Regions from separate parts of the Ensifer sp. 22521 genome, predicted to be linked through region 1. Evidence: predicted binding sites of a transcription regulator. Region 1 holds the regulator's gene; each other region holds the start of a gene.
The links. Region 1 encodes PhoB, which activates phosphate uptake and scavenging genes when phosphate is short. Its sites were predicted from a motif close to TGTCATNNANCTGTCAT; they were not measured.
Positions count from the first base shown of each region.

Region 1 (2,265 bases):
GCATATCATGTCCGCCTATGACGAAGAACTGAAGTACCTGACGCGCCGCATCTCGGAAATGGGCGGTCTCGCCGAGCAGATGGTCGCCGAATCCGTCCGCGCCCTGGTCAATTCCGACCTGGCGCTGGCGCAAAAGGTAATCTCGGACGACACCGTTCTCGATGATGCCGAGCGCCAGATCGGCGAGAAGGCGATTGTCACGATCGCCAAGCGCCAGCCGGTCGCCGCCGACCTTCGCGAGATCATGGGGTCGATCCGCATCGCCTCCGACCTGGAGCGTGTCGGCGACCTCGGCAAGAACACTGCCAAGCGCGTGATCGCGGTTGCCGGTTCGGGCATCCCGCGCAAGCTCGCCCGCGGTCTCGAGCATCTCGCCGAACTCGCTCTGGTGCAGCTCAAGGAAGTGCTCGACGTCTATGCGTCGCGTTCGCCGGAAAAGGCCAACAGCATTCGCGAACGCGACGAGGAGATCGATGCGATCTACACCTCGCTGTTCCGCGAGTTGCTCACCTACATGATGGAAGATCCGCGCAATATCACGCCCTGCACGCATCTTCTGTTCTGCGCCAAGAACATCGAGCGTATCGGCGACCACGCGACCAACATCGCCGAGACGATCTATTACATGGCGACGGGTGCCCAGCCGGAAGGTGAGCGCCCGAAGGATGACAACACGTCGACGTTGGGCTCGGTCAACGACTAGAAGGTTGGAGCGGGATGCGGGGGGGACAACCGCATACACTTTTCCTCATCCCGCTCTGGCGTTAAACGCGCCGTTCGCAATGCGTGCCCCATGAATATCATCCGGTCGCGGCTTCGGTCGCGGCCCCGAATTCCTGCATCTGAAGCATGCGGCTTTTCGCACCGCCTTTGAAATTGGCGGGGGTGCTCCAGATTTAGAGTGTCTGAGTGCCGGCCGGTCCGCTGGACCCGCACGGCGCTCGCGGTAAGGAGACGTTACCTGATGTTGCCAAAAATCGCCGTGGTCGAAGACGAAGAGGCGCTGAGCGTCCTGCTGCGTTACAATCTGGAAGCTGAAGGCTTCGACGTCGATACGATCCTCAGGGGTGACGAGGCGGAGATCCGGCTACAGGAACGCCTGCCCGACCTTCTGATCCTCGACTGGATGTTGCCGGGCGTCTCCGGCATCGAGCTTTGCCGTAGGCTGCGCCAGCGCCCGGAGACGGAGCGGTTGCCGATCATCATGCTGACGGCGCGCGGCGAGGAAAGCGAGCGCGTTCGCGGTCTGGCGACCGGTGCCGACGACTATGTGGTCAAGCCCTTCTCCACGCCGGAGCTGATGGCCCGCGTCAAGGCGATGCTCCGCCGGGCGAAGCCCGAAGTTCTCTCGACGCTGCTGCGCTGCGGCGACATCGAGCTCGACCGGGAAACCCATCGCGTCCATCGCCGCAGCCGCGAAGTTCGCCTGGGGCCGACAGAGTTCCGCCTGCTGGAGTTCCTGATGTCCTCTCCGGGCCGTGTCTTCTCGCGCTCGCAGTTGCTGGACGGCGTCTGGGGCCACGACATCTATGTCGACGAGCGGACCGTCGACGTGCATGTCGGCCGCCTGCGCAAGGCGCTGAACTTCTCGACCATGCCTGATGTCATCCGCACCGTGCGCGGCGCCGGCTACTCGCTCGAAAGCTGAGAAGGGCAAACAAAAGTCAATAAAAAAGGGGCCGATCGGCCCCTTTCGTTTTGGTCCTGTGCGGATCCTTAGCGCATCCGACGGCGCTCGGCGGACGGCTGGTAGGCAAGCCGCGCATGGAAGCTGCAATAGGGCGAAGCTTCCGGGGAATCGTTGCCGCAGAAATGGAACTCTTCCTTCAGCGGGTCGCCGATCGGCCACTTGCAGGTGCGTTCGGTGAGCTGGGTCAGCTCGAGGCGGCGCGACATTGGCACGACCACGTCGGTCTGGATGCTGAAATCCTGCTCGGCAACGAGATCGACTTCGATCTCCTCCTTGAGAACGGTGGCGCCGGACGGACGGGCAACGGTGCGGGTCGAAACGCGCGAGGCGTAGTTCGGAGCGCGCGGCGCCGAGGTCGGCCGCTTCGGGCGGGTCGCCGCAGTGGTGCTGCCGCCGGCTTTGGCGCGGCCTGGAAGGCTCAGGCGATGAACCTTGCCGATGACAGCGTTACGGCTGACGCCGCCGAGCTGTGCCGCGATCTGGCTTGCGCTCAGGCCCTCGGACCAAAGCTTCTTCAGTTTCTCCACCCGCTCGTCAGTCCAGTTCATTTCTGCACTCTCCGTTCTCAGCGTTGG
Region 1 covers NZ_JBQENM010000010.1:135,595-137,859, reverse strand. The annotation lists gene phoU (phosphate signaling complex protein PhoU) at 1-703, shown strand, start outside; gene phoB (phosphate regulon transcriptional regulator PhoB) at 965-1,648, shown strand; gene ACTJKE_RS17240 (GcrA family cell cycle regulator) at 1,717-2,238, opposite strand.

Region 2 (2,265 bases), on a different contig from region 1:
ACCGCACACACTTTTCCTCATCCGCTCTTGCTTATCCCGTAACGCTCCCGTGCGAAACGGTCAGGAAGCGACCGCGTTCGCCAAGCGCCTCGAACATGGCCTGGTCGGTACCGGTCATGAAGGCCTGGCCGCCAAGACCATCGACGAGGTCGAACAGCGCCGCACGCCGGTTGACGTCGAGATGCGCGGCGATCTCGTCAAGCAACAGGATCGGCGCGTGGCCAGTCATGTCGCCGACGAGGCGCGCATGCGCCAGCACCAGTCCGACGAGCAGCGCCTTCTGCTCGCCGGTCGAGCAGCGTGCGGCTTCCATGTCCTTGTCCCGATGACGCACCAGCAGGTCGCTTCGGTGCGGTCCATCGAGCGTCCGGCCCGCCCCTGCGTCGCGCGGCCGTCCGTCGCGCAGCATTGTCAGATATTGCTCTTCGAGATCATAGGCCGGGCGATGACCCTCGTCGTCGAGAAAGCCGGACAGCGCCAGGCGGGCGGACGGAAAAACGCTGTCATCGACATTCCGCTCGACGAGCGCGGTCAAGAGGCCGAGCATTTCCTGCCTTGCCAGCGCCATGGAGACGCCGAGACCGGCCATCTCTCGCTCAATCGCCGTCAGCCAGGACGGATCCGGGCGAAACTCGCCGAGCAGCCGGTTGCGGCTGCGCATCGCCCGATCGAATTCGCTGGCGCGTCGGCCATGCTCCGGATCGAGCGAAAGCACCAGCCGATCGAGGAACCGCCGCCGGTCGGCCGAAGGCCCGGTGAAGAGCCCGTCCATCGATGGCGTCAGCCAGAGAACGCGCAGGTGATCCGTCAGTTCGTCGACGGTTGATGCCGGCGTTCCGTTGAGCCGCAGCCGCCGGGATTGGCCCTCGGTTACCCCGGCGGTGCCGGTGCCGATTTCGACCGGCCCCTCCATGCCCTCGACCTCCGCAAAGACGGAAAACCCGTCGCTCGCGCCGACACGGGTGACGTCGGCATAGGCCGCGCGCCTCAAGCCCCGTCCTGGTGAGAGGAAGGAAACCGCTTCCATCAAATTGGTCTTGCCGGCGCCGTTCTCTCCCGTCAGCACCACATGGCGCTGGTCGAGCTCCAGCGAGAGAGCCGCATAATTGCGGAACTCCGTGAGCTTCAAGCGGTTGAGAAAGACCTTGTGGGGCATGGGCAAACCGGATTCGACGTTGGGCGCCAGCTACAGCGCCGCGCGTCTTATGAGACGCGCAAAGGTCGCTGTAGCACTTTGAATTGCTGCATGTCTTCGTCCTTAAATCGAGGTCGATTTAAGGAGACATGCAGTAGGACGAAAGCGTTGGCCAAGGCAAGGCGAAATGGCCAGCGCGTCGATATCGCCTGGGATAGGTCGATATCGGCAGGGGATAGGCGACAAACCCCTTGAATCAGGTGCTTTTCTTGAGCGCCTCGGTCAAATATGACAGTTTCATGACAATCCACGGATGGATATATTTGTAATGCTGGCTTGGTTCCGCAAACTGCTTCCCCGCGAAGACCGCTTCTTCGACCTTTTCGCAAAACACGCGCTCACCGTTGTCGGTGCCGCCGAAGCGCTCGACAGGCTGCTTGCCGGTGGCGACGACATGGAGAAACAGTGCGACCGGATCGTCGCGCTTGAGGATGAAGCGGATCATATTACTGGCGAGGTGCTCCTGGCGGTGCGCCGGTCCTTCATCACGCCCTTCGACCGCGGCGACATCAAGGACCTGATCCAGTCGATGGACGATGCCATCGACATGATGCACAAGACAGTCAAGACGATCCGGCTCTACGAGCAGAAGACATTCGATCCGGGCATGCGCGAGATGGCGACGATCATCGTCCAGGCCGCGCATCTGATCGGCGAGGCCATTCCGTTGCTCGACCGTATCGGCGCCAATCACAATCGCCTTATCGCCATCGCCGAGGAAGTTACCCGCATCGAGGGGCGTGCCGACGAATTGCACGACCTCGGCCTCAAGGATCTCTTCCGCCGTCACGGCGCCAGCAACCCGATGGCTTATATCATCGGCAGTGAGATCTATGGCGAGCTCGAAAAGGTGATCGATCGCTTCGAGGACGTCGCCAATGAAATCAGCGGCATCGTGATCGAGAACGTCTGATGGATGCGACGCTCGCCTTTCCGTTGCTCGTCGGGCTGATCGGCATCGCGCTGTTCTTCGACTTCCTGAACGGTTTGCACGACGCTGCCAACTCGATCGCGACAATCGTCTCGACGCGGGTGCTGAGACCGCAATACGCGGTCATCTGGGCAGCCTT
Region 2 covers NZ_JBQENM010000034.1:14,744-17,008, reverse strand. The annotation lists gene recF (DNA replication/repair protein RecF) at 32-1,156, opposite strand; gene ACTJKE_RS32150 (DUF47 family protein) at 1,464-2,108, shown strand; gene ACTJKE_RS32145 (inorganic phosphate transporter) at 2,108-2,265, shown strand, end outside.
Region 2: the regulator PhoB is predicted to act here: its motif matches at 1,424-1,440, upstream of ACTJKE_RS32150 (DUF47 family protein).

Region 3 (2,265 bases), on a different contig from region 1:
TCAACGGCGCGCAGAAGAGCAAGGCGATGCGAAGCGCGAAATGGCGCGGCGGAGGGCCCACGGATGCGGGCGCTGAGGAGGGAATCATCGGCTGACCTGATGGCTGTGCTCAATCTCTAGCACAGCCCTGGCATGCCTCGCCATAACCTAGTTTTCGCGACAGGAGGTGACCTGTCGCTCTCCGGTTACGCAGCGCGCTGTGTCAGCAATTGGGCAAGCAGCTTGTCGGCTTCACCAGAGGCTTCGCCCTCAAGCGCGCCACCGCGCATCTGATGCCAGGTGATGAGTTCCATCGTGCCATCATGGTGCTCGGCGATCGCCGTGCAGCTTTCCACCCAGTCACCGGTATTGATGTAGCGGATATCGCCGATGTCCTCGATGACGGCATGGTGTATGTGGCCGCAGATCACCCCTTGAGCGTCGTGGCGGCGGGCTTCCTCGGCAACCACCTTCTGGAATTCGCCGATGAAGTTGACGGCGTGCTTCACCTGGAGCTTGGCCCAGGAGGAGAACGACCAATAGGGCATGCCGAGGCGGCGGCGAATGGCGGCCAGGCCGATGTTGATGGCGATCGCCGTGTCATAGGCCCAGTCGCCGAGATAGGCGAGTACGCGGGCATTGCGGACCACGACGTCGAATTCGTCGCCGTGCAGCACCAGATAGTTACGGCCGTCGGCACCCTCGTGCATGTAGCGCTGCGCCACCTCGATGCCGCCGAAGTGCACGCCGGGAAAATCGCGCAGGAACTCGTCGTGATTGCCGGGGATGTAGACGATGCGGGTGCCCTTGCGGGCCTTGCGCAAGAGCTTCTGGACGACGTCGTTGCAGTTCTGCGGCCAGTACCAGCTGCGCTTCAGCCTCCAGCCGTCGACGATGTCGCCGACCAGCACGATCGTCTCCGCTTCGTGATGCCGCAGGAAATCGAGCAGGAAGTCCGTCTTGGCGGCCTTCGACCCGAGATGGACGTCGGAGATGAACAACGTCCTGAGCTTTCGTACGGAGTTGTCTTGCTGCGCCGTCATGCCAGCCTCGTCTTTAATTACGCTTCCTGCCCCCGTGAAAACCAGACTCGTGTTTCAGGAAGATGACATGAGCGCCTTGCCGCCGGTCTGGCCGCCGAAATCAGCACGGCAAAACTGTACCTCGCTCCGAATTCATGCCAAAAGGCACGACCACGAATGAGGAATGTGAGAGCATGAACACGGGCGACAAGACGAAATCCCACATCGGTCCGGCCAGCGGCGACATCGACCAGCAGGCCCTTTTCTTCCACCGTTACCCGCGCCCGGGAAAGCTCGAAATCCAGCCCACCAAGCCGCTCGGCAACCAGCGCGATCTGGCACTCGCCTATTCGCCCGGCGTGGCCGCGCCATGCATCGCCATCCGCGACAACCCGGAAACGGCCGCCGACTACACGGCGCGCGCCAACCTGGTCGCGGTCATCTCCAACGGCACGGCCGTGCTCGGTCTCGGCAATATCGGGCCGCTCGCCTCCAAGCCGGTGATGGAAGGCAAGGCCGTCCTTTTCAAGAAGTTCGCCGGCATTGACGTCTTCGACATCGAGATCGACGCTTCGTCCATCGAGCGCATGGTCGACGTGATCTCGGCGCTGGAGCCGACCTTCGGCGGCATCAACCTTGAAGACATCAAGGCACCGGAATGTTTCGAGGTTGAGCGCCAGCTGCGTGAAAAGATGCAGATCCCGGTCTTCCATGACGACCAGCACGGAACCGCGATCATCGTCGCCGCCGCCATCCTCAACGGCCTGGAACTCGCCGGCAAGGATATCGCCAAGGCGAAGATCGTGACGTCGGGTGCCGGTGCGGCAGCACTCGCCTGCCTCAACCTGCTCGTCATCCTCGGCGCCAAGCGCGAGAACATCTGGGTGCACGATCTCGAGGGCCTCGTCTACAAGGGCCGCGAGGTGCTGATGGACGAGTGGAAGTCCATCTACGCCCAGGAGAGCGACAACCGCGTGCTCGCCGACAGCATCGGCGGCGCAGACGTCTTCCTCGGCCTTTCCGCTGCCGGCGTCCTGAAGCCGGAGCTGCTGGTTCAGATGGCCGAAAAGCCGCTGATCATGGCGCTTGCCAACCCGACGCCGGAAATCATGCCGGAAGAGGCCCGTGCCGCCCGCCCGGATGCGATGATCTGCACCGGCCGCTCGGACTTCCCGAACCAGGTCAACAACGTTCTGTGCTTCCCGCACATCTTCCGCGGCGCGCTCGATTGCGGCGCAAGCACGATCAACGAAGAAATGAAGAT
Region 3 covers NZ_JBQENM010000009.1:245,160-247,424, forward strand. The annotation lists gene ACTJKE_RS16205 (MFS transporter) at 1-88, opposite strand, end outside; gene ACTJKE_RS16210 (UDP-2,3-diacylglucosamine diphosphatase) at 186-1,022, opposite strand; gene ACTJKE_RS16215 (NADP-dependent malic enzyme) at 1,196-2,265, shown strand, end outside.
Region 3: the regulator PhoB is predicted to act here: its motif matches at 1,074-1,090, upstream of ACTJKE_RS16210 (UDP-2,3-diacylglucosamine diphosphatase).